Regions from separate parts of the Burkholderia vietnamiensis LMG 10929 genome, predicted to be linked through region 1. Evidence: riboswitches for the same ligand, from Rfam matches in the RefSeq annotation. Region 1 holds a riboswitch; each other region holds the start of a gene.

What was found. Region 1 has a riboswitch for cobalamin ahead of cobG (precorrin-3B synthase). Riboswitches for the same ligand answer to the same signal wherever they lie in the genome.
Region 2: it holds a riboswitch for cobalamin, as region 1 does, so the genes downstream of both, AK36_RS04460 (TonB-dependent receptor domain-containing protein) here and cobG (precorrin-3B synthase) in region 1, are expected to answer to the same signal.
Region 3: it holds a riboswitch for cobalamin, as region 1 does, so the genes downstream of both, AK36_RS17160 (FecCD family ABC transporter permease) here and cobG (precorrin-3B synthase) in region 1, are expected to answer to the same signal.

Annotation. Positions count from the first base shown of each region.
Region 1 is NZ_CP009631.1:2,416,552-2,426,535, reverse strand. It holds gene AK36_RS21035 (YaiI/YqxD family protein) at 1-177, shown strand, start outside; gene AK36_RS21030 (DUF1993 domain-containing protein) at 268-840, shown strand; gene cobJ (precorrin-3B C(17)-methyltransferase) at 895-2,628, opposite strand; gene AK36_RS21020 (precorrin-2 C(20)-methyltransferase) at 2,625-3,359, opposite strand; gene AK36_RS21015 (precorrin-8X methylmutase) at 3,356-3,982, opposite strand; gene cobG (precorrin-3B synthase) at 3,975-5,375, opposite strand; cobalamin riboswitch at 5,482-5,670, opposite strand; gene AK36_RS21005 (bifunctional cobalt-precorrin-7 (C(5))-methyltransferase/cobalt-precorrin-6B (C(15))-methyltransferase) at 5,877-7,094, shown strand; gene AK36_RS21000 (cobalt-precorrin-5B (C(1))-methyltransferase) at 7,094-8,182, shown strand; gene AK36_RS20995 (cobalt-precorrin-6A reductase) at 8,179-8,922, shown strand; gene cobM (precorrin-4 C(11)-methyltransferase) at 8,936-9,664, shown strand; gene AK36_RS20985 (hypothetical protein) at 9,726-9,984, shown strand, end outside.
Region 2 is NZ_CP009630.1:970,088-980,071, reverse strand. It holds gene AK36_RS04485 (phosphoenolpyruvate carboxykinase (GTP)) at 29-1,894, opposite strand; gene AK36_RS04480 (isocitrate lyase) at 2,575-4,161, opposite strand; gene AK36_RS04475 (YbaK/prolyl-tRNA synthetase associated domain-containing protein) at 4,558-5,079, shown strand; gene AK36_RS04470 (helix-turn-helix transcriptional regulator) at 5,076-5,714, shown strand; gene AK36_RS04465 (threo-3-hydroxy-L-aspartate ammonia-lyase) at 5,760-6,737, shown strand; cobalamin riboswitch at 6,965-7,157, shown strand; gene AK36_RS04460 (TonB-dependent receptor domain-containing protein) at 7,368-9,296, shown strand; gene AK36_RS04455 (LysE family translocator) at 9,385-9,984, opposite strand, start outside.
Region 3 is NZ_CP009631.1:1,560,767-1,570,750, forward strand. It holds gene AK36_RS17115 (leucyl aminopeptidase) at 1-382, shown strand, start outside; gene AK36_RS17120 (DNA polymerase III subunit chi) at 417-833, shown strand; gene AK36_RS17125 (DUF2486 family protein) at 859-1,608, shown strand; gene AK36_RS17130 (c-type cytochrome) at 1,754-2,083, opposite strand; partial or broken gene AK36_RS34320 (type 2 periplasmic-binding domain-containing protein) at 2,242-2,642, shown strand; gene lgt (prolipoprotein diacylglyceryl transferase) at 2,731-3,621, shown strand; gene AK36_RS17140 (SIMPL domain-containing protein) at 3,760-4,500, opposite strand; gene AK36_RS17145 (EVE domain-containing protein) at 4,681-5,142, opposite strand; RNA gene ssrS (6S RNA) at 5,213-5,394, opposite strand; gene AK36_RS17150 (cell division protein ZapA) at 5,487-5,801, opposite strand; gene AK36_RS17155 (hypothetical protein) at 5,798-6,148, opposite strand; cobalamin riboswitch at 6,314-6,568, shown strand; gene AK36_RS17160 (FecCD family ABC transporter permease) at 7,040-8,047, shown strand; gene AK36_RS17165 (ABC transporter ATP-binding protein) at 8,044-8,841, shown strand; gene cobT (nicotinate-nucleotide--dimethylbenzimidazole phosphoribosyltransferase) at 8,897-9,952, shown strand; gene AK36_RS17175 (adenosylcobinamide-GDP ribazoletransferase) at 9,945-9,984, shown strand, end outside.

The DNA of each region.
Region 1 (9,984 bases):
CGCGGCAACTGGTTCAGCCGCGAGAACATCGACGAGCGCCTGTCGACGCGCGCGATGATGGAACAGCTGCGCAGCGCGGGCATCGATACGGGCGGCCCCGCGCCGTTCAGCGCGCGCGATGCGAACGCCTTCGCGTCGCAGCTCGACCGCTTCGTCGCGCGCCACGGCAAGCCGTGACGTCGCGCGTGCCGAAGCGGCGGCCGCAGCAGGCGACCGATTCGCCGCGACGCCGAGGTCGCGGCATGAACGACCGATAGGAGGACCTGGATGTCACTGACCCAACTGCTCGTTCCCACCTTCACCCAGATGCTGCGCGCGCAATCCGCGTGGCTCGACAAGGCGCTCGCGCAGCGGCAGGCCGCGGGCGACGCGGGCGATGCGTTGCTGACGCTGAAGCTCGCGCCCGACATGTATCCGCTCGCCGCGCAGGTGCGCTTCTCGTGCTTTCAGGCGATGGAGCCGGTGTACCGGCTGCGCGGCGAAGCGCTGCCCGACGCGCTGCTCGCGTTGCGCGAAGCCGGCTGGCAGGCGGACGCGCAACCCGGCACGCTGAGCGATGCGCAAGGCATCGTCGCCGGCACGATCGCGTTTCTCGGCGAGCTCGCGCCCGACGCGCTCGACGGCGGCGCGGCACGGCCGATCTCGCTGCAACTGCCGAACGGCACCGCGTTCGACATGACGGGCGAGCAGTACGCGCGCGACTGGGCGCTGCCGCAGTTCTACTTTCACGCGGTCGCGGCGTACGCGATCCTGCGCCATCACGGCGTCGATCTCGGCAAGGCCGACTACGTGCCGCACATGCTCGCGTACGTGCGCCCGGACACGATTCCGCAGGGCTGAGCGCGCGGGCCGGCGGCTCGCAATGCGCGGCGATCGCCGCAACCGACGCCGCGCTCAGCGATACCAGCGCGGCGTATATACCCACTCGCGTCCGTCGCCGATCGCGAAGCGCCGGGTCGTCGACGAGCCGACGATCACCATCGTGCGCATGTCCACCTGATCGCTGCGCAGCGCGCCGAGCGTCGTCGTCACGAGCGTCGCGCCGGGCCGGCCGATGTCGCGCCCGAGCACGACGACCGTATCGGCGGCGCGATGCGCGCGCACCGCGTCGAGCGCGCGATCGAGCTGCCACGGCCGCGCACGCGAGATCGGGTTGTAGAACGCCATCACCAGATCGGCTTGCGCCGCATGCCGCAGGCGCGTCTCGATCACCTCCCACGGCTTCAGGTTGTCCGACAGCGAGATCGCACAGAAATCGTGGCCGAGCGGCGCGCCGGCCTGCGCGGCGGTCGCGAGCGACGCCGACACGCCGGGTTCGATGCGCAGCTCGACGGCCGCCCATTGCGGGTCGCGTGCTTCGTCGAGCGCTTCGAGCACGGCCGCGGCCATCGCGAACACGCCGGGGTCGCCCGACGACACGACCGCGACGCGACGGCCCTCGGCCGCCAGTTCGAACGCACGGCGCGCGCGCTGCATTTCCTCGCGATTGTCGGTGCCGTGCACGCGCTGATCCGCCCGGAACGGCCCGGCCATCGTCACGTAGGTCGTGTAGCCGAGGATGTCGGTGGCGTGCGCGAGCGCCGCGCGCGCGGCCGGCGTGAGCCAGGTGGCGTCGCCCGGCCCGAGCCCGAGGACCGTCAGCCGGCCGCGCGCGCGACCGAGCGTGGCGGGATCGACCGGCTGCGCCGCCACGGCGCACGCGAGGCCGCCGGACGCGCCGCGCAGCGTGTGAGCGACGCGCAAGGTGCGGCCGAGCAGCGCGGCGGCATCGGAGCCGGCATCCACATCGGCGAAACGCAGCGGCACGCCGAGTGCGTGCGCCGCCGCGTCGAGCCGCGCATCGCCGAGCAACGTCGCGGGCGCGACGAGTGCCGCCAGCGCCTGCCGCGCGAGGCCGTGCGCATCGAGCAACGCGCCGATGCGCTGCGCGAGCAACGGATCGGCTTGCTCGCCGCACGACACCGCAGCGTCGGCCCGCACGCCCTGCGCATCGACGCCGACCACCACGCTGCGCGGATGAATCACCAGTTCGTCGCGTGCGCCGCGCCACGCATCCGCCGTCACGCGGATCGCATGCGCGGCGGCGGCGTCGCGCGGCAGCGCGACGTCGTCGAGCCACGGCGCCGCGCCGTCGATGCGCGTGGCGGCCCCGGCGAGCAGGTCGGACACGAAGCGCTTGCCTTGCTGCAGATCGGCGAGCGCGTAGCCGTCGGGCGGATTGAGCACGCACGCGCCGAAGCGCAACTCGCCGCTCGTCGTGATCGCCGGCGCGACGCCGAGCGCGTCCGCGATTTCGCGCGCGATCGCGTTGACGCCGGTCAGCCCGCCGAGCAACGGCACGACGGCCGAGCCGTCTTCCGCGACCGCGAGCACCGGCGGCTCGACGCCCTTGTCGGCGAGCGCGGGCGCGATGCAGCGGATCACGATGCCGGCCGCGCACAGCGCGACGATCGGCGCGCCGCGCGCATAGAGTTCGCGCAGCTGCGCGCCGAGCTCGTCGAACGGCACGTCGGCGTCGACGCGCGACGCGAGCCCGTGCACGCGCGCGCCCGGATAACGCGCCTGGATGCGCCGCGCGGTGTCGAGCGCGCCCGCGCCGAGGATCACGATCGCGGGCGGAGTCGTCATCCTTGCCATTTTTCCCCCGGCACGACGAGCAGCGAGAAATACGGCGACGCCATCGGATCGACGTCGTCGAGCGGCACGATCCGCTGCGTGGCCATCGTCGCGCGCTCGACGTACAGCGCACGCTTCGCGAGGCCGAGTTCGTCGAGCACGCGCCGCACCTTGTCGAAGTTGCGGCCGAGCTTCATCACGACGGCCGCGTCGGCCTGCGCGAGCCGCGTGCGCAGTTCGTGCTCGGGCAGCACGCCGGACAGCACCGACAGGCTCTGGTTGCGATACACGAGCGGCTGGCCGAGCACGGCCGTGCCGCCGAGCATCGCGCACACGCCGGGAATCACTTCGGTGTCGTAGCGCGGCGCGAGGCGATCGTGCAGGTACATGTACGACCCGTAGAAGAACGGATCGCCTTCGCAGATCACCGCGACGTCGCGCCCCGCGTCGAGATGCGACGCGACGATCGCGGCGGCCGTGTCGTAGAAGTCGGCGATCACGGTCTCGTAGCAGAGCGGCGGCGGCAACGCCTCGGTCGTCACCGGATAGACGAGCGGCAGCTGCGTCTGCGTGTCGAGCAGGTGGGCTTCGACGATCCCGTACGCGTTGCCTTTCTTGCCCTTCGCGACGAAATACGCGACCACCGGCGCGGCCTGCAGCACCCGCAACGCCTTGATGGTCATCAGTTCCGGGTCGCCGGGGCCGACGCCGACGCCGAACAGCCGTCCGCGCGCGGCCGTCATTCGGCCTCCGTGGCCAGCGCGTTGACGGCGGCCGCGGCCATCGCGCTGCCGCCGCGCCGGCCGAGCAGCGCGACGTACGGCACGCCGCGGCTGTCGGCGTCGAGCAGCGCCTTCGATTCGGCCGCGCCGATGAAGCCGACCGGAAAGCCGAGGATCAGCGCCGGGCGCGGCGCGCCGGCGTCGAGCATGTCGAGCAGATGAAACAGCGCGGTCGGCGCGTTGCCGATCACGACCACGCTGCCGGCCAGATGCGGGCGCCACAATTCGAGCGCCGCGGCCGAGCGCGTGTTGCCGAGCTCGCGTGCGAGCGCGGGCACTTCCGGCTCGCCGAGCGTGCAGATCACGCGATTGCCGGCCGGCAGCCGCGCGCGCGTGATGCCTTCGGCGACCATTTTCGCGTCGCACAGGATCGGCGCGCCGGCCGCGAGCGCGCTGCGGCCCGCGTGGCCCGCGCCCGCGGAAAAACGCAGGTCGTACACGATGTCGATCATCCCGCACGCGTGGATCACGCGCACCGCGAGTTTCTCGAGATCGGGCGGAATCCGCGTCAGATCGGCCTCGGCGCGGATCGTCGCGAACGACTGGCGGTAGATCTCCTGCCCGTCGCGAATGTAGTCAAGCATCGGTGGTGTCCTGGCTGTGCCGCGCGCCCGTCAGTCGAGCCGCGGCCTGGTCAATCGTCAGATGGCGCGCGAGCGGGGCGCCGGGGCCCACGGTCGTATCGCGCCGGTAAAGGTCGTAGCGTGCGGGCGCCACCGCGATCAGCGTGTAGGCCGCGGGATGCGGCAGCGCGCAATGGCGCTCGCAGCCGCTCAGATGCACGTCGAGCGGCCGGCCGACGCGCGCGGCGAGCGCGAGCGCATCGCCTTTGGTATCCGCGCGCGCCTTCGCGCAGCCCGCGCTGCCGGTGCACGCGACCAGCGTCGCGAGCGGGTCGAGCGGTGTGCAGACGAGGCCCAGCGACGCGAGCGTGGCCAGCACGGCGTGCGCGCGGGCGGCGCGCACGCCGTGCACGAAGACGCCTTGCCACGGCGTCATCGACAGCGTGCCGTCGCCGTCGGCGTCGGCCAGCGCGGCGAGCCGCTCCAGCAGCGCGGCATCGAGCCGACCGAGCACGAACTGCGCGCCGACGCTGCAGCGATCGGCGTCGCGCGTCGGCCGTGCGCCGAAGCGCAGCGCGGCGTCGGCCGGCGGGCGCCGCCAGCCGGCGAGCGCCGGATCGGCCGCGAGCGGGAACGGCGCGTAGTGCTGCGCGCGCGCGACGAGCGCGCGTTCGCCGCCGTCGGCGAGCAGCGCCCGCATGCGCGTGACGCCGGCCGGTGCCAGATCGAGGAACGCGAGCAGCAACGCGCGCACCAGTTCGACGGCCTGGTGCGGCGCGACGTCGAACGATGCGGGCCGGTCGCCGGGCGCGACCGGCGGACAGCCGGCGAGGCCCGCGGCGATGCGCGGCGCGCCGTCGTCGCGACGCCATGCGGCGAGCCAGATGTCGTGCGGATGATCGAGCGCCGCGACCGCTTCGCCGCCGTCCAGCTGGATCGAGAATTTCGGCGACAGCTCGCCGCGGCGCGGCTCGTGCGTCAGCATGTCGAGCAGCGGGCGCGCGAGCGCGCGGCTGTCGACGAGCGCGGCGCGATCGAGCCCGGCGAGCGGGCTCAGCAGCAGGTTGCGCACGTCGTCGCTCGCGGCGAGCGCGGCGCGGGCGTCGTCGGCGTCGCTTGCACCGGCCGCATCCGCGCCGCAGCACGCACCGGAGTACGCGGCCGAGTTGGGGCCGAGGCCCGCGTCGAGCAGGGCGCCGGCGAGCGGCGCGGCCGCGCCGTCGCGAATGCCGCGCAGTTGCAGGTTCGCGCGGTTGGTCGCGTCGATCAGGCCGGAGCCGTACCGGCGCGCGGCGTCGGCGATCGCGCGCGCCTGCGCGGCGGCGAGCCGGCCGCCGGGCAGCTTGATCCGGCACAGGCCGCCGTCTGCGGCCGCGACGACGCGCATGAGCCCCGGGCACGCCGACGGGCGCACGACGGGCAACGCAGGATTCGAATCGGGGGCGGAACTCAACGGGATAGCGGGCAGTGTGGCGCCGCGGCCAACGCATCGGTACACCCCGCCCGACGCCGACTGGCACGCACGCACTTTCTGGCCGGCAGGTCTCCTGGCTGACAGGTCGGCGCCGGCTCCCGGCCTTCCCGGTGAAACCAGTGGCATGTGGCGGAGCGCGGCTCGCTGTCTACAGTTGCGGGGGCAGCCACAGCGGCGCGGCGCGCCCTGTGTTCCCTCTTCGGCCCCGAAGGGCACCGGCGAACGAACGGCCGTAGGATACCCGATTTCACCGCCGCTTCGCGACCGCCGAACGGCGGTGTGAGCCGACGCGAAAACGCTGCGCGGCGCCGCGGCCGGCGGATGGAAACGCGCGGTGGAACACGCTACCATGCCGTCTTTCGCAATGCGGATCGCCGCACCAGCGCGCGCGTGTGCGCCGCGCGCGGCGACTCGATGGAACCGGACGATGGGGAAGGATGGATGACGGCGTGGCTGACGGTAGTGGGCATCGGCGACGACGGCTACGCGGGGCTCGGGCGCAGCGCGCGGCGCGCGCTGCTCGACGCGACGCGGATCATCGGCGCGCGGCGGCACCTCGACATGCTGCCGGCGCGGCTGACGGCCGCCCGCGAAGCGTGGCCGTCGCCGTTCGATCTGTCGGGCCTGCTCGCGACGCGCGGCGCGCCCGTCTGCGTGCTCGCGAGCGGCGACCCGATGCTGTTCGGCGTCGGCGCGACGCTCGCGCGTGAGCTGGGCGCCGACGAATGGCGCGTCATGCCCGCGCCGTCGTCGCTGTCGCTTGCGGCCGCGCGCCTCGGCTGGGCGTTGCAGGACGTCGGCGCCGTGTCGCTCGTCGGCCGGCCGCTCGCGACACTCGCGCGCCACCTGCTGCCGGGCCGGCGCCTGTTCGTGTTGAGCGCGGACGGCCGCACACCGGCCACGGTCGCCGCCGAACTGACGGCGCGCGGCTTCGGGCCGACCCGCATCAGCGTGTTCGAGCACCTCGGCGGCCCGCTGGAGCGGCGCATCGACGGCCTCGCGCACGACTGGCGGATCGACGAAACCGCGGCGCTCAATCTCGTCGCGCTCGACTGCGTGGCCGGCGCCGATGCGCCGCGCCGCGCGCTCACGCCGGGCCTGCCCGACGACGCATACCGGCACGACGGCCAGCTCACCAAGCGCGACATGCGCGCGCTGACGCTCGGGCGTCTCGCGCCCGCGCCGGGCGAGCTGCTGTGGGACGTGGGCGCGGGCAGCGGCTCGATCGGCATCGAATGGATGCGGGCGCATCCGTCGTGTCACGCCATCGCGATCGAGTCGCACGCGGAACGGCAGCGTTACATCGAACACAACCGCGACGCGCTCGGCGTGCCGGGCCTGCAACTCGTCGCCGGGCGCGCGCCCGCTGCGCTCATGGGGCTGGCGCCGCCCGACGCGATCTTCATCGGCGGCGGCGCGACTGGGGCCGGCGTGCTCGACGCGTGCTGGGCCGCGCTGAAGCCGGGCGGGCGGCTCGTCGCGAACGCGGTGACGCTGCAGGGCGAGCTCGCGCTCGCCGCGTGGCGCGACGCACACGGCGGCTCGCTCATGCGCGTGTCGCTCGCGCATGCCGAGCCGCTCGGCCGCTTCGACACGTGGCGGCAGCCGCTGCCGGTCACGCTGTACGACGTGCGCAAGCCCGACGCGGGCGCTGCATGATGCGCGACGAAACGCCCGAACAGCCGGCGCCGCTGCGGTTCGGCTACACGACCGGCAGCTGCGCCACCGCGACGTCGCTCGCGGCCGCGCGCCTGCTGCTCGGCGGCCGTGCCGACGATGCGGTCGAGATCGTGTTGCCGAAGGGCCAGCGCGTGATGATGCGGCTCGAATTCTGCCGGACCACGGCGGCCGGCGCCGAAGCCGGCACGATCAAGGACGCCGGCGACGATCCCGACGTCACGCACGGCGCGCTGGTGTTTGCGCGCGTCGCGCTGTCGGCCGCGCCGGGCGTGCGCTTCCATGCGGGGCCGGGCGTCGGCACGGTGACGCGCGCGGGGCTCGCGCTGCCGATCGGCGAGCCGGCGATCAACCCGGTGCCGCGCCAGATGATGACGACGCACCTCGACGCGCTCGCGGCCGAGCACGGCTATACGGGCGGATTCGACGTGACGATCGGCGTCGAGGGCGGCGAGGCGCTCGCACTGAAGACGATGAACCCGCGGCTCGGCATCGTCGGCGGCCTGTCGATCCTCGGCACGACCGGCATCGTGCGGCCGTTCTCCTGTGCGGCGTACATCGCGTCGATCCATCAGGGCATCGACGTCGCGCGCGCGAACGGCATCGCGCACATCGCCGCGTGCACCGGAAACGCGAGCGAGGACGCGATGCGCGCGCACTACGGGCTGCCCGACATCGCGCTGATCGAGATGGGCGATTTCGCGGGCGCGGTGCTCAAGCATCTGCGCCGGGCGCCGCTCGCGCGCGTGTCGATGTGCGGCGGTTTCGGCAAGCTCAGCAAGCTCGCGGCCGGCCATCTCGACCTGCACAGCCGCCATTCGAGCATCGACCTGCCGCTGCTCGCGCAGTGGGCGGCCGACGCCGGCGCGAGCGACGCGCTGCAGGCCGCGATGCGCGCGGCCAACACGAGCCAGGAAGCGCTGAAGCTCGCGCTCGCCGACGGCGTGCCGCTCGGCGACATCGTCTGTGCACATGCGCTGCGCGTCGCGCGCGACATCGTGCCGGCCTCGGTCGCGGTCGAGATGTTCGCGATCGACCGGCAAGGGCGCTTCGTCGGGAGTGCGCGATGAGCGCGCGCATCCTGCTGCTCGGCGGCACCGGCGACGCGTTGAAGATCGCGCGCGCCCTCGGCCCGCGACACGTGTACAGCCTCGCGGGCCTCGGCAAGGTGCCCGACGATCTGCGCTGCGCGGTGCGGGTCGGCGGCTTCGGCGGCGCGGCCGGGCTCGCCGCGTATCTGCGCGATGCCGGCATCGGGCTCGTGATCGACGCGACGCATCCGTATGCCGCGCAAATCAGCGCGAACGCGGCCGCCGCCGCGCGCGACGCGCACGTGCCGCTGTGGGCGCTGCGCCGCGCACCGTGGACGCCCCAGCCGGGCGACGACTGGCGCATGGTCGGCGACTGGGCCGGCATCGAGGCGGCGCTCGCGCCGTTTCGGCGGCCGCTGTTCACGCTCGGCCGCGAGCCGCTCGCGCACCTCGACGCGATCCCGCCGCACCAGTTCTGGGTGGTGCGCTGTCTCGATCCGCATCCGGGCAATGCGCGCGCGCAGATCGTCGCCGCGCGCGGGCCGTACACGCTCGAAGGCGAACGCGCGCTGTTCGCGCTCGCCGGGATCGACGTCGTCGTCAGCAAGAACAGCGGCGGCGCCGCGACCGAGGCGAAGCTCGACGTCGCCCGCGAGCGCCGGCTGCCCGTCGTGATGCTCGAACGTCCGCCGCTGCCCGCCGCCGATCGCACCTTCGACTCGGCCGCCGCGCTGCTCGACGCACTCGATCCGGCCGCGCGCGGCCACTCAATGAATTGACGGAGAATTTTCGATGACGGTGTATTTCATCGGCGCGGGCCCCGGCGACCCGGAGCTGATCACGGTGAAGGGCCAGCGCCTCGTGCGCACGTGCCCGGTGATCCTGTACGCAGGCTCGCTCGTGCCGCCCGCCGTGCTCGACGGCCATCGCGCGGAGCAGGTCGTCAATACCGCCGACCTCGATCTCGACGCGATCGTCGCATTGCTCGCCGACGCGCATGGGAAAGGGCAGGACGTCGCGCGCGTGCATTCGGGCGATCCGTCGTTGTACGGCGCGATCGGCGAGCAGATCCGCCGGCTCGACGCGCTCGGGATCCCGTATCAAATCGTGCCGGGCGTGACGGCCACGGCCGCGTGCGCGGCGACGCTCGGCGTCGAGCTGACGCTGCCCGGCGTCGCGCAGACGGTGATCCTCACGCGCTTCGCGGGCAAGACGACGATGCCGGAAGGCGAAGCGCTCGGCGCGCTCGCCGCGCATCGCGCGACGCTCGCGATCCATCTGGGCGTGCGTCACCTCGCGCGCATCGTCGACGAAGTGCTGCCGCACTACGGGCCCGATTGCCCGGTCGCGGTGATCTATCGCGCGAGCTGGCCCGACGAGGAGCGCGTGACCGGCACGCTGGCCGACATCGTCGCGAAGGTCGACCGCACGGCCATCGAGCGCACCGCGCTGATCCTGATCGGCCGCGTGCTCGACGCGCACGGATTCGCCGACTCGACGCTCTATGCGAGCACGCGGTGAGCCGCCGCGCGGCAACGCGCGGGGCGGGCGTCGCGACCGGCCGGCCACGGGACAACCTGACATGAGCATCCGAATCCGGCCGCGCGTCGTACGTTTTGCGACCGAGCTTGCAGCCGCGCTCGTCACCGTAATCGCCGCCGCGCCCGTGCTTGCCGCTGCGCCGTCGGACGAAGCCCGTGCGGTGCCGTTCGTCGAAGTCGCGAAAACCGCGGCGCCCGATCGTGACTGGCAGCGCAACCTATGCGCGCTCGTTTCGGCGAAGTGCGACGCCGATGCCGATGCGAAGCCGTCGCTGTATCGCATCAAAGGCGACGGGCCGG
Region 2 (9,984 bases), on a different replicon from region 1:
GCGCGGCACGTCATGCAGACACCGCGCTTCAGTTGCCGATACGCTGCTCGATCTTCTTCATCGTCTCCGTCAGCTCGGCGGGCAGGCGCAACTTCAGCGTTTCGAACAGCGCGGCGTGCAGCTTCAGCTCGTCGCGCCACTCGGCTGCGTCGATCGACGTCGCCGCATCGAACTGCTCGCGCGTGAAGTCGAGCCCGTCCCAGTGCAGGTCGTCATACGCGGGCGTCACGCCGAACACGTGATCCTCGCCGCCGCCGTTGCCTTCGAGGCGCTCGATCATCCACCTCAGCACGCGCATGTTCTCGCCGAAGCCCGGCCACACGAACTTGCCGTTCGCGTCCTTGCGGAACCAGTTCACGCAGTAGATCTTCGGCAGCGTCGCGCCGCTCGCTTCGAGCTGCTTGCCGAGCTTCAGCCAGTGCGCAAAGTAATCGCTCATGTTGTAGCCGCAGAACGGCAGCATCGCGAACGGATCGCGTCGCACGACGCCTTGCTGGCCCGCCGCCGCCGCAGTCGTTTCCGAGCCCATCGTCGCGGCCATGTATACGCCTTCGATCCAGTCGCGCGCTTCGGTCACGAGCGGCACGGTCGTCGAACGGCGCCCGCCGAAGATGAACGCGTCGATCGCCACGCCGGCCGGATCTTCCCAGTCCGCGTCGATCGACGGGCATTGCGACGCAGGCGCGGTGAAGCGCGAGTTCGGGTGCGCCGCCTTGCGGCCCGTTTCCTTGCCGAGCTCGGGCGTCCACGCGTTGCCCTGCCAGTCGATCAGCTTCGCGGGCGGCGTGTCGGTCAGCCCCTCCCACCACACGTCGCCGTCCTCGGTCAGCGCGACGTTCGTGAAGATGACGTTCTCCGTCAGCGTCGAGATCGCATTCGGATTCGTCTTCACGCCGGTGCCCGGCGCGACGCCGAAGAAGCCGGCTTCCGGATTGATCGCATACAGGCGGCCGTCGCGACCCGGCTTCAGCCATGCGATGTCGTCGCCGATCGTCGTGACCTTCCAGCCATCGAAGCCCTTCGGCGGAATCAGCATCGCGAAGTTGGTCTTGCCGCACGCGGACGGGAATGCCGCCGCGACGTGATACTTCTTGCCGGCCGGCGACGTCACGCCGAGGATCAGCATGTGTTCGGCGAGCCAGCCCTGGTCGCGGCCCATCGTCGACGCGATGCGCAATGCGAAGCACTTCTTGCCGAGCAGCGCGTTGCCGCCGTAGCCGGAGCCGAAGCTCCAGATCTCGCGCGTCTCGGGAAAATGCACGATGTACTTGACCGGGTTGCACGGCCACGGCACGTCCTGCTGCCCTGCTTCGAGCGGATGACCGACGCTGTGCACGCACGGCACGAACGCGCCGTCCTCGCCGAGCACGTCGTACACGTCGCGCCCCATGCGCGTCATGATCCGCATGTTGGCCACCACGTATGGGCTGTCGGACAGCTCGACACCGACGTGCGCGATCGGCGAGCCGAGCGGGCCCATCGAGAACGGCACCACGTACAGCGTGCGGCCGCGCATCGCGCCGCGAAACAGGCCGTTCAGCGTCTCGCGCATTTCATCCGGCGCGATCCAGTTGTTGGTCGGCCCCACGTCGTCGGGCGAGTCCGTGCAGATGAAGGTGCGATCCTCGACGCGTGCAACGTCCGACGGATCGGATTGCGCGAGATACGAGTTCGGCCGCTTCGCCGGATTCAGACGCTTGAGCGTGCCCTGATCGACCATCGCCTGACACAGCGCGTTGTATTCCTGCTGCGAGCCGTCGCACCACACGACGCGCTCGGGTTCCGTGAGCGCCGCGATGCGCGACACCCAGTCGATCAGCTTGCGATGTTTGACGAATGCCGGAGGAGCGATCAGCGGGCCGTGCGTCGCTTCGGCCAATGAGTTTTGCGACATGGGGGTGTCTCCAGATTATTGGACGGGGATACAGGATGCGGGGCGAGCCCGCGAGATCGGGATTGCGGTGGGCGTGCAGACTGAAGCGACACGCAGCGCGCGACGCGCGAGCGGAGCGCGCGTCGATGCCGCGATGCGGGCGAGCGTATGTGAACTATCTGAACGATCGCGTGAGTGTACGAACGCGAGTTTCGCCATGCGAACAACCTGCCGTCCAACTCCATGCAGGCCAGCATACCATCGCCGATATTGCGCGGGCGTTGCGTTGCAACAAGAAACAACCGTGACGATGGGTCGGGCATGTCGCTTGCAGAGGGGTTGTTTTTACTGGTTCGCTGCATGCTCCGCGCGGACGAAACGGCCCGGCGCTTTGCAGTGCAAGGGTTGCGCGCCAGCGGCAATTTTGGTCGGCGCCTCGCGTGGCCCACGTACGCAAGCGCACGTTGCGCGGATCCGTGTTTTCGCTACTCAGGCAAACCCTGAATCAGGTTGCGCACACAAACATCTGTTGCGAGCGCGCTGCCTACGCACCGCTCAAAACCGCGCTTTCTGCAATTCGGGCGAACACGTGCGACGGCCGCTACGACGGTGAGCTGCGACTGCCTCACGACCGAGCGCGACTGAAAAAAAACGCCAACCCGTGAACAACGGGTTGGCGTCGTGTGCCGCGGCTATGACGATTACGAGAACTGGTTCATCGTGTTGTCCTTGCCCGCTGCCTTCAGCGCGGCTTCACCGCTGAAGTATTCCTTGTGATCGTCGCCGATGTCCGAACCCGACATGTTCTGGTGCTTCACGCACGCGATGCCCTGGCGGATTTCCTTGCGCTGCACGCCGGCCACGTAGCCGAGCATGCCTTGTTCGCCGAAGTATTCCTTCGCGAGGTTGTCGGTCGACAATGCGGCCGTGTGGTACGTCGGCAGCGTGATCAGGTGATGGAAGATGCCGGCTTCACGCGACGCATCGGCCTGGAACGTGCGGATCTTGTCGTCCGCGAGCTTCGCCAGTTCGGTGTCGTCGTATTCGACACTCATCAGTTGCGCACGGTCGTATGCCGACACGTCCTTGCCTTCGGCCTTCAGCGCGTCGTACACCTGCTGACGGAAGTTCAGCGTCCAGTTGAACGACGGGCTGTTGTTGTACACCAGCTTCGCGTTCGGGATCACCTTGCGGATTTCGTTGACCATGCCGGCGATCTGCGCGATGTGCGGCTTTTCGGTCTCGATCCACAGCAGGTCGGCGCCGTTCTGCAGCGACGTGATGCAATCCAGCACGCAACGTGCTTCACCCGTGCCGGCGCGGAACTGGAACAGGTTGCTCGGCAGGCGCTTCGGACGCAGCAGCTTGCCGTCGCGCTTGATCACGACGTCGCCGTTGCCGAGCTGGTCGCCCGACAGTTCTTCGCAGTCGAGGAACGAGTTGTACTGGTCGCCCAGGTCGCCCGGCGCGTTCGTCACGGCGATCTGCTTGGTCAGGCCGGCGCCGAGCGAGTCGGTGCGCGCGACGATGATGCCGTCATCCACGCCCAGCTCCAGGAATGCGTAGCGGATCGCGCGGATCTTCGCGAGGAAGTCCTCGTGCGGCACCGTGACCTTGCCGTCCTGGTGGCCGCACTGCTTCTCGTCCGACACCTGGTTCTCGATCTGGATGCAGCATGCGCCCGCTTCGATGAACTGCTTGGCCAGCAGATAGGTCGCTTCAGCGTTGCCGAAACCGGCGTCGATGTCGGCGATGATCGGCACGACGTGCGTCACGTGGTTGTCGATCTTTTGCTGGATCGCGGCCTTCGCAGCGGCGTCCTTCGCGGCATCCAGCTCGCGGAACAGGCCGCCGAGCTCACGGGCGTCGGCCTGGCGCAGGAACGTGTACAGCTCGCGGATCAGCGCGCTGACCGACGTCTTTTCGTGCATCGACTGGTCCGGCAGCGGGCCGAACTCCGAGCGCAGCGCAGCGACCATCCAGCCCGACAGGTACAGGTAGCGGCGTTCGGTGCTGTTGAAGTGCTTCTTGATGGAAATCATCTTCTGCTGGCCGATGAAGCCGTGCCAGCAACCGAGCGACTGCGTGTACTTGGACGGATCCGCGTCGTACGCAGCCATGTCGGCGCGCATGATCTTCGCGGTGTACTTGGCGATGTCGAGGCCCGTCTTGAACTTGTTCTGGGCGCGCATGCGAGCGGCATACTCGGGATTGATGGCATTCCACGCGCTGCCGTGGTTTTCCTTCAAGCCAGCCACTGCCTTGATGTCGTCTTGATATTGGGACATGTCAATCTCCTGGGAACGAAGCGCATTTGAGTAAAGGGTTCCGCGTGTCCGCCGCGTCTGACGAAGCGAACTGCATGGACTTAATAGTACCGCTGCACGGCGCGCTTTCGGCCAACTCTTATATAAGACATAAGATATAAATTTCTGTAAATTTTCAATGAGATAGGTCCGAGTTTTTGCGATGCAAAACACTTTTTCAAGGCACGGAAAGACAGGCGGCACGAAAGCGCCCACGCCATTTCGCAACATGAAATGGCCTTTCGGTACACGGTGCGCGCGCCTTGCCTGCCGTGCGCCCAACGCCCTTTTCTGTCTGCGGCGCGACAAAACGTCTATACTTGGATGATTCATCTATTTCGACCGCGCTACGCGCGCACTCTTACGGCCTGCCACGACATGACCGAATACCCCGTCTTCAACGGGCTGTGCGAGCTGCTGACCAGCAACGGTGCGCGGTTCCGCGTGCTCGAGCACCCCGCAGAGGGCAAATCCGACGTGATCGCCGCGATTCGCGGCACGCGTCCCGAACAGGGCGCGAAGGCGATGCTCTGCACGTTCAAGGATGGCGGCGATGCGACCGCGCTAGCAGTGATCCCCGGTCATCTGAAGATCGACTTCCGCAAGGTCGCCGACGCGCTCGGCCGTCGCAAGGCGACGCTGGCGCCGCCGGAGCGCGCGGCCGCCGTCACCGGCTGCGTGATGGGCGCCGTGCCGCCGTTCGTGTTCGACGCGAGCGTGACGCTCGTCGTCGATCCGGCGCTGGTCGAACGCAACGACGCGATCGCGTTCAACGCCGGACGCCTCGACCGCTCGATCGTGCTCGACGCGTCCGATTACGTGCGGATCGCCCGACCGCTGCTCGCCGACATCACGCGTCCCGAGACCACCGACGCACCTGCGCTCGAAGCCGCGCGATGAACCGTTCCCGCCCGACGCCGCAGCTGGAACAGGCATCGCTGATCGAACAGGTGCTGCGCATCGCCGAAGGGCTCGGCGCAATGTTCGCGCCGTTCACCGAGGTCGTCGTGCACGACCTGCGCACGCCCGAGCACGCGATCCTCGCGATCCACAACAACCTGTCGGGCCGCGCGGTCGGCGATCCCGCGACCGAACTCGGCCTCGCGCGCATCGCGGACGACGACTTCCCGCAGGTGCTCGCGAACTACGCGAACCGCTTCGCCGACGGCCGCACCGCGAAAAGCACGTCGATCGGCATCAAGGATTCGAGCGGCCATTACGTGGCCGCGCTGTGCCTGAACGCGGACGTCACGCTGTTCCGCGGCTTCCAGGGGATGCTGAACCAGTTCTGCAGCGTCGAAGGCGCGCCGGTCGCCGACACGCTCGATCCGGCCGGCGCCGACGCGATCCGGCAGCGCATCGATGCGTTCGCGACGCGTCTCGCGTCCACGCCGCGCGAACTGAAGACCGACCAGCGGCGCGAGCTGATGCAGATGCTGAAGGCAGACGGCTTTCTCGAGGTGCGCCGCGCGATGGAAATCGTCGCGCAGCACCTCGGCGTATCGCGCGCCACCGTATACAACGATGCAAAATGACGGGCACGCCCGCCCCGATGATCGCCCTATCGACGAGAGCCACCGATGACCAACCCGACCCTTCCCACCTACGACGACGTCGCGGCCGCCGCCGCGCGCCTGCAGGGCCACGCGCACCGCACGCCCGTGATGACGTCGAGCACGCTCGACGACGCGCTCGGCGCGCAGGTGTTCTTCAAGTGCGAGAACCTGCAGCGCATGGGTGCGTTCAAGTTCCGCGGCGCATTCAACGCGCTGTCGCGCTTCGACGCCACGCAGCGCCGCAACGGCGTGGTCACCTTCTCGTCGGGTAACCACGCGCAGGCGATCGCGCTGTCGGCGCGCATGCTCGGCATCCCGGCGACGATCGTGATGCCGCAGGACGCGCCGGCCGCGAAGATGGCCGCCACGCGCGGCTACGGCGGCAACGTCGTGACCTACGACCGCTATACGGAAGACCGCGAGCAGATCGGCCGCGAGCTGGCGGAGAAGCACGGGCTCACGCTGATCCCGCCGTACGACCATGCGGACGTGATCGCCGGCCAGGGCACGGCGGCGAAGGAGCTGTTCGACGAAGTCGGGCCGCTGGACGCAGTGTTCGCGCCGCTCGGCGGCGGCGGCCTGCTGTCCGGCACCGCGCTCGCGACGCGCGCGCTGTCGCCCCAAGCGAAGCTGTACGGCGTCGAGCCCGAAGCCGGCAACGACGGCCAGCAATCGTTCCGCAGCGGCGCGATCGTGCACATCGACACGCCGCGCACGATCGCCGACGGCGCGCAGACGCAGCATCTGGGCAACCTGACGTTCCAGATCCTGCGGCGCGACGTCGACGACATCCTGACAGCGACCGACGCCGAACTGGTCGACAGCATGCGGTTCTTCGCAACCCGGATGAAGCTCATCGTCGAGCCGACCGGCTGCCTGTCGCTCGCGGCCGCACGCAAGATGAAGGACGAACTCGCGGGCAAGCGCGTCGGCATCGTGATCAGCGGCGGCAACGTCGACCTCGCGAACTTCGCCGCACTGGTTTCCAGTCCCGCCGCATGAAATCGCCGGGGGCGCGCGCTCCCGGCGCAACACCCCACCGCCTCGTTCGAACGACGAGGACGCGCGCGTTCCAGCCTCATATCGCCCCGCCACGGCCAGCCGCTTTCATCAGATCTGAAATGCGCTCCGTCGCGCCCGCGACACGCCATCCGCGAGCATTCGACGCGCGGTGACGTTTTTTCGCACCCCTGCGCGATTCGACGATTGACGTGCCGGCGTGCTCGCCCTTACGCTTGCGCACCGATGGTTCCCGGAGACGGGATCAAAAGGGAACGCAGCAGAGGCCGAGCCTCCAATCTGCGGCTGCCCCCGCAACTGTAAGCGGTGAATCCGCGCCACCACGCGCCACTGGGAAACCGGGAAGGCCGGCGCGGATGACGACCCGCAAGCCAGGAGACCTGCCATCGACCCGAGGTCCAGCAGCCGCACCGGGCGGGGTGTCCCGATGCGCCGGCACCGCCGTTGGCGGTCGCCCCGTTGCATGGACGGCCCCGACCTCTGAACGCTTCGCATGTTCATTCTTACCGCCCTCGCTTCCGCGCCGGAAGCATCGCGCCGCTGCACCGCCTGCGTGCGCGGCGCTGGCTCGCGCGCACGCCGCATCTGCAACACGACCACGCTCGCCGCATCATGAATCTTCGCCACCTTCTCGCCACGTCCGCCGCATCGGCGCTGCTCTGCCCGCTCGCGCATGCGGCCGGCGACACGGCGCCTGCCGAAGCGTCGCCGCCCGCGGCCGGCACGGAGCTGCCGACCATCGCCGTGACCGACACGCGGCGCCTGCCCGAGTCGTTCGACCAGCGCTATGCGACGACGCAGGTGCTCACGCGCGCCGACCTCGAGCGGCTGTCGCCCGGCGAGCCGAGCATCACGCAGGCGCTCGCGACGCTGCCCGGTGTGACGGTGTCGTCCAACGGCGGCCCCGGCTCGTCCGCGTCGGTCAGCATCCGCGGCTCGTCAGCGAGCCAGGTGGCGGTGTTCATCGACGGCATCCCGATCGGCTCGCCGACCACCGGCATCGCGCCATGGGCGGACCTGCCGACCGAAGCGTTCGAGCGCGTCGAGGTGATCTCCGGGCCGGCCGCCGCGTCGTTCGGCGCGAACGCGATGGGCGGCGTCGTGCAATTGTTTACGCGCCGCGCCGCGGGTCAGCCGAACCAGACGAGCGTGTCGTTCGGCGGCGGCTCGAACAAGACCTTCGATACGCAGCTGCGCACGTCCGGCACCGTGCCGTCCACCGGCCCGCTCGCCGCGCTCGGCGGGCTCACCTACTCGCTCGGCCTGCACGACTACAACACCGCCGGCATCGACGCCACGCAGCCCGTGCTGCCGTACCACGAGGCCGGACGCAATCCGTATCACGCGCAGGATCTCGATGCGCGTCTCGGCTATGCACGCGGCAACTGGTCGGTCTCGACGTTCGCGCTGTATCACCGCTCCGACCTGTCCTACGACAACGCAGGCTTCGCGAATCGCCAACTCGACCATCAGCTGACGACCGGCGTCGCGTTCCATCTCGACATCACGCGCGACACGCAGTTCGCGCAGTCGTTCGGTTATGCGAGCGACCGGCAGTTCCTGTATGCGAACGATCCGACCATCCCGACCGACCAGATCGATTCGCAGCGCATCAGCGTGTCGACGTCGCTCACGCATCAGGAGCACGGCTTCCGGCTGTTCGGGCTGCCGCTGTCGGGCGAGACGAAGCTGGCCTACGACTTCACGCGCGAGCAGGCGTTCCTGCCTGCCGACCTGCCGGACGGCATACCGACGCGCAACGACTCGGCGTTTTCGCTGCATCAGTCGGCGACGCTCGGCAGCGTGACGATGTTCGTCGCGGGCCGGCACGAGATCATCATGGGCAAGGCGGTGAACACGGGTAACGTCGCGCTGTCGTGGGCGATCACGCCGGTGTATGCGGCGCGCGTCTCGTACGGCAATGCGTTCCGCCTGCCGTCGTTCAACGACCTGTACTACCCCGGTTACGGCAATCCGAACCTGAACCCCGAACGCAGCGATTCGGTCGAGGCGGCGCTCGATGCGAATACGGCATACGGCACGTTCAGCGCTGCGATTTACGACACGCGCGTCAACAACCTGATCGCGTACAACCCGGCGACGTTCTCGCCGATGAACATCGGCCGCGCGCATATCCGCGGCATCGACCTGTCGTACAAGGGGACGATCGGCCGGTCGACGCCGGTCAGCATCGCGGTGGGCATCCTGAATCCGCAGGACGTGACCAACGAAAGCTGGCTGAGCCGCCGGCCGCGCCAGACCTTCAGCGCGAGCGTCGACCACACGTGGGACGAATTGCGCCTGCATGCGTTGAGTACCGGCGCCACGCTTAGCTACGGCGGCACGACGTTCGACGACCCGGCCAACACGACCTATCTGCCGTCGTACCTGAGCGTGAACCTGCGCGCGTCGTACAAGGTCAACGCGCATCTGACGGTGTCGGCCACGTTGTCGAACCTGTTCGACCGCCAGTACATGACCGCCTACGGCTACAACACGTTGGGCCGCACTGCGTTCGGCAAGATCAGCTATACGTTCTGATCGCGCCGGGTACGGTGCTGGCCCGCGCGGGCGGTGCTGCATCGCGTCCTCGTGCGCAGGCGGTGGCTCGGTCGCGCGGCGATGCGCGTCACGCCCCGGCGACGCCCCGCACGCCGGCGATCAGCTGGATCGCGCCGAATCCCGCGATCACGAGCGCGGACACGCGCGCGAGTGCGTACATGAGCGCCGGCGGCATCCTGGTGCGCAGCGCGGCGCTCGTGCCGCTCAGGCACAGCCACCACGCCGCCGAACCGACGAACACGCCGCCCACCATCATCGCGACCGTCGCGCGCATTCCGCTGTCGTGCGCGCCGGCCAGCGGGCCGAGCGCCGCGAAGATTCCGACGAACGACAGGATCGTCATCGGGTTGGACAGCGTCAGGCCGAAGGTCGTGACGAAATAGCGCAGCACGGTCGTGCGCGGCAGTTCGGCGCGCGCGGCCGGCGCAGGCGCTCCCTGCCGCGCGATGGTCCAGGCCAGCCACATGAGAAACGCGCCGCCGCCGATCTTCAGCACGACGGTCAGCATCGGAAACACGGTGACGACGCCGGCCACACCGAGCGCGCCGAGCAGTCCGTAGAGCGCGTCGGCGCATGCGGCGCCCAGGCCCGTCGCGAACCCCGCTTGAAAGCCCCGGCTCAGGCTGCGCTGGATGCACAGCATGCCGATCGGGCCGACCGGCAGCGC
Region 3 (9,984 bases), 860 kb from region 1:
GGTGATCGACGTGGCGACCCTCACGGGCGCGTGCGTGATCGCGCTCGGCGGCCACAACAGCGGCCTGTTCTCGAAGGACGATGCGCTTGCGGGCGAACTGCTCGACGCATCGCGCGAAGCGAACGATGCGGCGTGGCGCATGCCGCTCGACGACGAGTACCAGGATCAGCTGAAGTCGAATTTCGCCGATATCGCGAACATCGGCGGCCGGCCGGCCGGCGCCGTGACGGCGGCGTGCTTCCTGTCGCGCTTTACCGAAAGCTACCCGTGGGCGCACCTGGACATCGCCGGCACCGCATGGAAGAGCGGCGCGGCGAAGGGCGCGACGGGCCGTCCGGTGCCGTTGCTCGCGCAATTCCTGATCGACCGCGCCGGGCAGTGATGGCCGGTCACACGACGATGCGGGCGAGCGGGCAATGACGCGAATCGATTTCCATTCGAACGTCGGCGATTCGCTCGCGTATGCATGCCGGCTGCTGCGCAAGGCCTATCAGGCCGGGCAGCCGGTCGTCGTGCTCGCCGAAGCCGCGCGCCTGCGCGCGCTCGACGAGCGGTTGTGGACCTTTTCGCCGCTCGACTTCATCCCGCACTGCAGCGTGGACAGCCCGCACGCGGCCGCCACGCCGATTCTGCTCACCGCCGATCTCGACCAGGCGCCGCATCATCAGGTGCTGCTGAACCTCGGCGCGACGGTGCCCGCGCAGTTCGCGCGCTTCGAGCGCCTGCTCGAAGTGGTCGGCAACGCGCCCGACGAGCTGGCTGCGGGCCGCGACCGCTACCGCTTCTACCGCGATCGCGGATACGCGCTGAACAATTACAAGCAGGGCAGCTAGCCGAAACCGGCGACGGAGCGTTCCCGTGACACAAGCCGAACCATTCTCGATCCCGACGCTGACCGACGTGCTGGTGCCCGGCAAGCCGGTGCCGGCCGCGCCGTCAGTGGGCGACGCACGATCGCGCGACGATGCCGACATTCCGGTGCTGAACGACATGATTGCGCGCGGCCGAACGGCAGCGTTCGACGCGCTCGATCACGACACGGTGGGCACCGAGGCGGTGATCGTCGAGCCGGTGCCGACGCCGTATCTGCCGACCGTCGAGCTGCCCGGCGACAGCGATGCGCCGGCGCAACCGGCCGCGGCCGGGCACGTGGTGGCCGAGGAAGCGGCCGCCACGCCGGCGCCGCTGCGCTCGGTCCTGGCGGACGATGCGCCGTCGCAGCCCGAGCTCGCCGCGGCGCCGCTCGACGACGCGACACTGCCGCAGGCACTCGTGCCGGCTGCGGCCGCTGCCGCGGCGCTCGCGGATCGACCGGCCGACACGTCGCCGCCGCCGCTGGGCGCGCCCGCCGCCGCGGCGGCGCTGACGCCCGAGGACGCGCAGCATATCGCCGAGCGTTTGCGCGACCGGCTCACGAACTATTTGACCGGTGCCGGGCGCGACGCGATCGAGGCGCGCTGTCGCGACGCGCTGCACGACCACACGGCCTGGCTGGTCGGCCAGATCACGCGCGAAGTCGCGCTTGCGTTGGAAACCGAAGTGATGGAATGGGTGCGTGACGCGGTCGACGAAGAGATCGATCGTCGCCGCGCCGGTCATTCGGGCTGAGCGGCCGGCACGCGGCGTGTGTAGTCGTTTCGGGTAACGCGCTGCGCGGCTAGGATGACGCGCGCGGCCTGCTGCGCGGCGGCGTGCCGGAGCGGCCCGCGTCGCACGACGCCGCCGCGCGCGCCGGGTTGTGCCCGGAATTGCGTTAACGCAGCGACAGCACCCATTGCGCGAGCGTGTGCGCTTCGGCGCTCGTGAGCTGCGTATTGGCGGGCATCGGCACGCCGCTCCACACACCGACGCTGCCCTTCACGATCGACTGCGCGAGGTAGTCGGCCGCATCGGCGCGCGCCGCGTACTTGCCGGCGATGTCGCGGAATGACGGACCCATCAGTGGCTTGTTGACCGCGTGGCACGCCATGCAGTTCTTGCGTTGCGCGAGTGCGAGCCCGTCGCCGGCCGGCTCGGCGTGCGCCGCCGCTGCGCCGGCCGCCAACAGCGCCGCGAGCAGCGCGGCGGATATCGTCTGTTTCATGCAGTCCTCCGCCGGCGCGAACGGCCGGCTTCACGGTCCGCGCATTATAAGAGCAAAGGGAACGCGCGTTTTGCGCGTTTCCCGAGTCGGGGCGCGCTACGCGGTCGCAGGTGCGGTGCGCTGTATCGTGACGGTAGTCGCGCTGCGGTATGGCGGGCGAGGTGGCCGTGATGGCGAGGTCGGTGGGCGCGGCGCCTGCCGCTGACGCTGATGAAGCCGAAGCCGAAGGGCCAGTGCGCTCGACCGACCTCGCCGCGTCGCGACGCGTGATCTCCCGGCTTCGTTTGGCACCCGGCTTTTATGACATCATTACGGCCTGCTACGGTGCAGCCGGGCAAACCCGCCGATCGACCCGCAGGCGATTCAGATGCAGACGATCGTCAGCCTCGTGTCGGCCGGCCTGGATGTCGCACGGATGCCGCAGTCGCTGCGTAACCTGCGGCGCACCGGCGTGCTCGACGCGCCGGTCGTCGACGCGCGGCTCGTGTGGTGCACCGGTGACGTCGGCGCGGTGCTCGCCCGCTTCGTCGATGTCACGCGTGCACGGAGTCGCCGCGCGATGCGAACGATGGCGCGTCGGCGCCGTCCAACGCGCGGTGCGTGCCCTGTGCGAGCCGTACCGCATTCGAAAACTTCATCGCGAACTCATGATCATTCACCCGAATTTCGACCCCGTAGCGATCCATCTCGGCCCGCTGGCCGTGCGCTGGTACGGCCTCATGTATCTCGTCGGCTTCATCGCGGCGATCGTCGTCGGCCGGGTCCGCCTGAAGCTGCCGCACGTCGCGGCGCAGGGCTGGACCGCGAAGGACATCGACGACATGATGTTCTACGGCGTGCTCGGCACCGTGCTCGGCGGCCGGCTCGGCTACGTGCTGTTCTACAAGGCCGACTTCTACCTGTCGCACCCGCTCGACATATTCAAGGTATGGGAAGGCGGGATGTCGTTTCACGGCGGCTTTCTCGGCGTGACGCTCGCGATGATCCTGTTCGCATGGCAGCGCAAGCGGCACTGGCTGCAAGTGACCGACTTCGTCGCGCCGATGGTGCCGACCGGGCTTGCGGCCGGGCGGCTCGGCAACTTCATCAACGGCGAGCTGTGGGGCCGCGTGACCGATCCGAGCGCGCCGTGGGCGATGCTGTTCCCGGGCGCGATGCGCGACGACGCCGCATGGCTGCCGAAGCACCCGGCGCTCGTCGAGAAGTGGCATCTCGCCGACGTGTTCATGCAGTACCAGATGCTGCCGCGCCATCCTTCGCAGCTCTATGAAATCGCGCTCGAAGGCGTCGTGCTGTTCTTCGTGCTGTTCTTCTTCTCGCGCAAGCCACGGCCGATGGGGGCGGTGTCGGCGCTGTTCCTGATCGGTTACGGCCTCGCGCGCTTCACCGTCGAGTTCGCCCGCGAGCCCGACGATTTCCTCGGCCTGCTCGCGCTCGGCCTGTCGATGGGGCAATGGCTGTCGCTGCCGATGATCGTCGCCGGCATCGCGATGCTGGTGTGGGCGTATCGTCGCCGTGGAGCGAATGCGGCTGCGTGACATGCATGCCGCGTGACGCCACGCCGACGGGCTCGCCACACGTGCTCGTCGCATGCAGATGCTCGAACGAAAAACGCCGGCCCGAGGGCCGGCGTTTTCGCATCTGCGCGGCGTTGCGCGCCGCGCGTTGCTTCGTGCTTACTTCATCTGCACCGAGCCGTTGACCGTGACCGACACGGTGGCCTTGCCGCCTTCGACGGAAATCGGTGCGCTCATCTTCGCGTTGTCCATCGGCGCCGCGGCCATCGCCATCATGCGCGGATACGGCTGCACGTTGCGGCTGCCGCCGACGTTCACGTCGCGGATCGAGTAGCTGCTGTAGCCGAACGCCTTCGCGGCTTCGTCCGCGCGTGTGCGGAACGACTTGATCGCTTCGGTCGTCAGCTTCTGCTCGGCCGCGCGCTGCGCTTCGGGCGACAGCGAGAATTCGACGTTCGCGATCTGCATCTGGTTCGACAGCTGGCCCGCGAGCTTCGACGCGGCCGCGAAGTCGCGCGACTCGAGCACGACTTCCGTGCGGCCGCGCCATGCGGAAATCTTGCCGTCGCGATCGGTGCTCGGATAGACGGAGAACGCACCGGTATGCGCGGTGACGCCCGACACGCCCTTCGCCTGCGCGAGCGCGGCGTCGGCGCGCTGGTTCAGCGTAGCCGTCAGGCTACCGGCGTCCTTGGCCTGCTGTTCGTAGAACAGCGTGATGTGGATGATGTCTTGCGGCACGTCGGCGCTCGCCTGCGACGACAGCGACAGCACGCCGGCCGGCTCCGGAAAATGCGGGTTGGCGGTTTGTGCGTGCGCGGCCGGCGACGCGAGCGTCAGCGCGACGGGCACGGCGGCGGCGAGCGCGAGCGACAGCGCGAGAGCGGATTTCTTGGTCATTGTTGGACTCCTTGTGCGAGAGCGCGCATGCGGATCGCGCGTGCGCGACGCGGGCGTACCGCGCGACGAAAAAACGGCCGTCGGCCCGTTCGGGCGACGGCCGTTGCTTAGGCTGCGCAAGCGCGCCGCGAGTTCCTCGACGGCCGCGCGTTCTGACCGGATTTGACCTTCGATGCGCGACTACTTCATCAGCCTTTCGGTGATGAAGCGCCATTCGGCGCGCGTGACCGGCGTGATCGACAGCCGGTTGCCGCGCGCGAGCACGCGCATGTCGGCGAGCTCGTCGTGTTCGCGCAGCGCGGCGAGCGGCACGAGCGCCGACTTCTTCACGAAGCGCACGTCGACGAGCAGCCAGCGCGGCGTTTCGTGCGTCGACTTCGGGTCGTAATACGGGCTCTTCGGATCGAACTGGGTCGGGTCGGGGTAGGGCGCCGATGCAACTTCGGCGAGGCCCGCGATGCCCGGTTCGGGGCAACTCGAGTGATAGAACAGCACGCCGTCGCCGATCTTCATCGTGTCGCGCATGAAGTTGCGCGCCTGATAGTTGCGCACGCCGGTCCATGGCAGCGAGCGCTGCGGTGCGTGTGCGAGATCGTCGATGCTTGCTTCGTCCGGTTCGGACTTCATCAGCCAGTATTGCATGGATCGTGATCGACGCAGAAAGGGCTGTTGCAAAAGGAAACGGCATCGGGACAAGCCCGATGCCGTTGAATAGGCCCCCGCCTTGGCCGCTAGGCCGGCATCCTGAACCTGGGGTTCAGAATTGGTCGCAGTTAGCAGCACATCGGGTACATCAGACAGAGTGACGCGCGCGCCCGTGCTACAAATTTCCGCAACCGTGCACATGGCATTGGTTCAAGGAATATATGACCTTGGCGAACCAGGCAGGGAAGCTGACTAAACTGTGTTTCGTTGCGCCAATTTGAACACCGTTGATCGCCGAGATCAAGGGGAATCGACACAACAATCAAACGTTACTGCGCTTGTTACTGCGTCTCGTGCTGTGCGAGCACAGCGCCGAGCTGTTCGTTCATCTGGTGCATTGTACGACGGATTTCCTCGGCCGGAAATGCTTCACCGTGCCGCACGCTCGTTTGCAGCCGCAGCAATTCGGACGCGAGCGACAGCGCGGCCATCACCGCGATGCGATCGGTGCCGCGCACCGAGCTGTTCGCGCGGATCTTCGACATTTCGGCATCGACGCGCGCGACGGCCTCGAGCAGCGCCGCTTCGGTCTCGGCCGAACAAGCGAGCCGATACGGCTGACCGAGAATCGAGACTTCGATCTGCTTGGTGCTCATGCATGTTCTCCGTGGCTGGCCGCGTCGTCGCTATCGGGGCGCGCCTGCCCGTCCAGCAGGTCGAGCTGGTTGTCGGCTTGCTCCACGCTCTTCGTGCGCGGCAGCTTCTCGAGGATCGCGTTCAGTTTGACCTGGGCGTCGTCGATCTTTGCCGACAGCGTGTCGCGCTCGGCCGCAAGCGCATTGCGTTCTTCGCGCAGCTGCGCGAGTTCCGCACGGACCGTGTCCGCGTCCGCGCGCAATTGCGTGACCTGCTCCTCGAGCGCGAGCCGTTCCGAGTGATAGCGCTTGTTCAGCGAAATCAGACGGCCAATATTTTGAGATAAGGTTTCGAGTTCGTTGAGCATCTGCTGCGTCCTCTAAAGACCCAGCATTTTAGCGCGGAATACCCCGCTTTCCGACATCTGTAACGTTTCCAGTCGTAACACCCCGGCTTCTTGCCGCGAATATGCGCATCCGACGCATGCGCCGCGTGCGTGCCGACGCTTTCTTGACGCTCGCGCGGCCCGCTCCTAAACTGGCGCGGCCTCGGTGCTCGCGCGTGCGTCGCGCGGTTAAACGGGAAGCAGGGCGTGCGCTTCGCCAGGAGCTCGCCAACCTGCGCTGCCCCCGCAACGGTAAGCGGCCGCGTCGTACGACGCAGGCCGGCTCGGGCGCGTTTCGCATGCAGCTTGCGCATGCGGGCGCGGGCCACTGCGCGCGATGCGCGCGGGAAGGCGAGCCGGCACGCCGTCAGCCCGGATACCGGCCGAGACGAGGAGCCCGTCGGGCTTCATGACGCGCGCGCTGCGGGGAAGCAGGGTGCGCAGCGCTTCACGGGAACTGTCTTCGATGCCGACCCCAATCATTCGCACGACGCTGCGCATGCCGCCGCGTGCCGTGTGCCGCCGTCACGTTGCGTGCGGCCAGTGCGGCTGCGCCGGGCTCGGCGAGTTCGGCGAGTGCGGCGGTCTCGCACGCGAGCGCGATGCCGCACGACCGGCAAGCGCGCGAGGCGCGAGCGTGCGCGCGACGCCGTGCGCGCGGACCGGCCGTTCGATGGATCTCGACCGTCACGGGCCGGCGTCGCCGAAGTGCGGCGCAGCAACTCGCCGTACGGGGGCCGGCAACCTGCACATCGGTTCGACACGTCGCAGCGCGACGTCCGTTCGGCGTTCGCCTCGGCGCAACGCAATCTCCGTCATGCGTTCGTCTCACCGCAGCGCCACGCGCGTGCGCCGCTGCTCGACCTTCGTCGGATGCGGCGCATGAATGCCGCGCGTGCCGTCGCGATCTGGACCACGCTCGCCGGCGTGGTGGCGCTGCTGTTCGTCGCGTCGCTGTCGATCGGCAGTGTGCCGATGTCGCCGTGGCAGGCGCTCGCATCGCTCGTGTCGCACGGCGACGACGCGCTGTTCGCCGACATCGTGCGCACGTTGCGCTTGCCGCGCGCGCTCGCGGGTTTCGCGTGCGGCGCGCTGCTCGCGCTGGCCGGCGCGCTGCTGCAGGTGCTGCTGCGCAACCCGCTCGCGGAACCGTACGTGCTCGGCGTGTCCGGCGGCGCGGCCGGCTTCGCGCTCGTCGCGATGATCGCCGGCGCCGCGTGGTGGCTCGTCGATGCGTGCGCGTTCGCGGGCGCGCTCGTGTCGGTCACGCTCGTGCTCGGCCTGGCGCGCCGCGAATTGCGGCGCGGCGACTCGCGCGATGCATCGCCGCGGCTGCTCCTTACCGGCGTCGTGATTGCGGCCGGGTGGGGCGCGCTCGTCACGCTGCTGCTGTCGCTCGCGCCCGACGCGCGGCTGCGCGGCATCATCTTCTGGCTGACCGGCGACCTGAGCGGCGTGAGCGCGCCGTGGTTCGCATGGGGCGCGTTGCTGCTCGCCGCCGCTGCGGCACTGCCGGCCGCGCCGCAGCTGAACGTGATGTTGCGCGGCGACGCGACCGCGCTGGCGCTCGGCGTGCCGGTCGCGCGCGTGCGCGTGCGCATTTACCTGGTCGCGTCACTGGCCGCCGCGGCCGCGGTGACGACGGCCGGCACGATCGGCTTCGTCGGCCTCGTCGTACCGCATGCGCTGCGGCTCGCGTTCGGCAACGACCAGCGCATGCTGCTGCCGGCCGCGATGCTCGCGGGCGGCGGCGGCGTGATGGCGGCCGACCTGCTCGCGCGCACCGCGATCGCGCCCGCGCAATTGCCGGTCGGCGTGATGACCGCATTGATCGGCGTCCCGGTGTTCCTGTGGATGCTGCTGAGGAGGCCGCCGCGATGACGCACGCTGCCGACGCGGATTGCACGGCGCTCGCGCTCACGCTCGAGGCCGGCGAGCGGACGCTGCTCGACGGCTTCACGCAGGCGTTCCGGCCGGGCGAGATCTGGTGCGTCGCCGGGCCGAACGGCGCCGGCAAGACGACGCTGCTCGCGACGCTCGCGGGTTTGCAGCAGCCGGCCGGCGGGCACGTCGAGTACGACGGCCGGCCGCTCGCGGCATGGCAGCCCGAGCAGCTCGCACGCCGCCGCGCGCTGATGCCACAGCAACTGCACGACGCGTTCAGCGCGACGGTGTTCGATACGGTTTTGCTGAACCGTTTCCCCTATCTGGGCGGCTGGGGCTGGGAGCGCGACGGCGACCGCGCCGCGGCGCGCGACGCGCTCGCGACGTTCGGGCTCGCCGCGCTCGCCTCGCGCGACGTGCTGTCGCTGTCGGGCGGCGAGCGCCAGCGCGTCGCGCTGGCTGCGACGCTGTGTCAGGACGCGCCGCTGCTGCTGCTCGACGAACCGCTCGCGCATCTCGACCTGCATCACCAGATCGACGCGCTGACCGCGCTCACCGCGTGGGTCGACGCAGGCCCGCGCACGGTGCTGTTCTCGTGTCACGACCTGAATCTCGCGCGCCGCTTCGCGACTCACGCGCTGTTGCTCGACGGCCGCGGCCATGCGTGGGCGGGCCGCGTGCACGACGTGCTGACGCCTGCGCGCGCGAGCGATGCGTTCGGCTATCCGCTCGTGCTGATTCGCGAGAACGGCCGCGACGCGCTGCTGCCGGCGTGGCCCGAGCGACGATGATCCACCTTCCTTCTTTCGCACGCGGCACCGGCCGCGCCAACGAGGCACTTTCCCGATGACGAACCCGACCGACTTCCCGCCCGCGCTCGCGCCGCTCGACGCTACGCTGCGCGAGCGCCTGCAGCATGTGATCGATCACAAGACCAAGCCGCCCGGCAGTCTCGGCCAGCTCGAGGCGCTCGCGTTGCAGCTCGCGCTGATCCAGCGCACCGAGCGGCCGCAGGTGCAGCGTCCGGTCACGATCGTCTTCGCCGCCGACCACGGGATCGCGGCCGAGGGCGTGAGCCCGTATCCGCAATCGGTCACCGCGCAGATGGTCGCGAACTTCCTGGCCGGCGGCGCCGCGATCAACGCGTTCGCGGGCGTCGCGCAGAGCGTGCTGGAGATCGTCGACGCGGGCGTCGCGTCGCCGCTGCCGGCGTCGGAGCGGCTCGTATCGCTGCCGATCGCGCGCGGCACGCGCAACTTCGCGCTCGAGCCAGCGATGACGCTCGACGAAGCGAACGCGGCGCTCGCCGCCGGCGCCGCGCGGGTCCGCCAGCACGCAGCGCTCGGCACGAACGTGATCGGCTTCGGCGAGATGGGGATCGCGAACACGTCGTCGGCCGCGTGCCTGATGAGCCGCCTGCTCGACGTGCCGATCGATGCGTGCGTCGGGCGCGGCACCGGCCTCGACGACCAGGGGCTCGCCCACAAGCGCGCGGTGCTCGGCCGCGCGCTCGCGCGGCATGCGCATGCGATCGCGCCGCTCGACGTGCTCGCCACGTTCGGCGGCTTCGAAATCGCGATGATGACCGGCGCGTATCTGGCCGCCGCGAGCGAGCGGATGACGATTCTCGTCGACGGGTTCATCGCGACGTCCGCGTTGCTCGTCGCGGAACGCATCGCGCCCGGCGTGCGCGACTACTGCGTGTTCTCGCACGCGTCGCACGAAGCCGGGCATCGGCGCATGCTCGAGCATTTCGGCGCGAAGCCGCTGCTCGCGCTCGACCTGCGGCTCGGCGAGGGCACGGGCGCCGCGCTCGCGCTGCCGCTGGTGCGCGCGGCCGCCGCGTTCCTGACCGAGATGGCGAGCTTCGAATCCGCAGGCGTCGACGATCGTGATGCGTGAGCGGGCACGCGGCATGCGCGCGGAACTGCGCT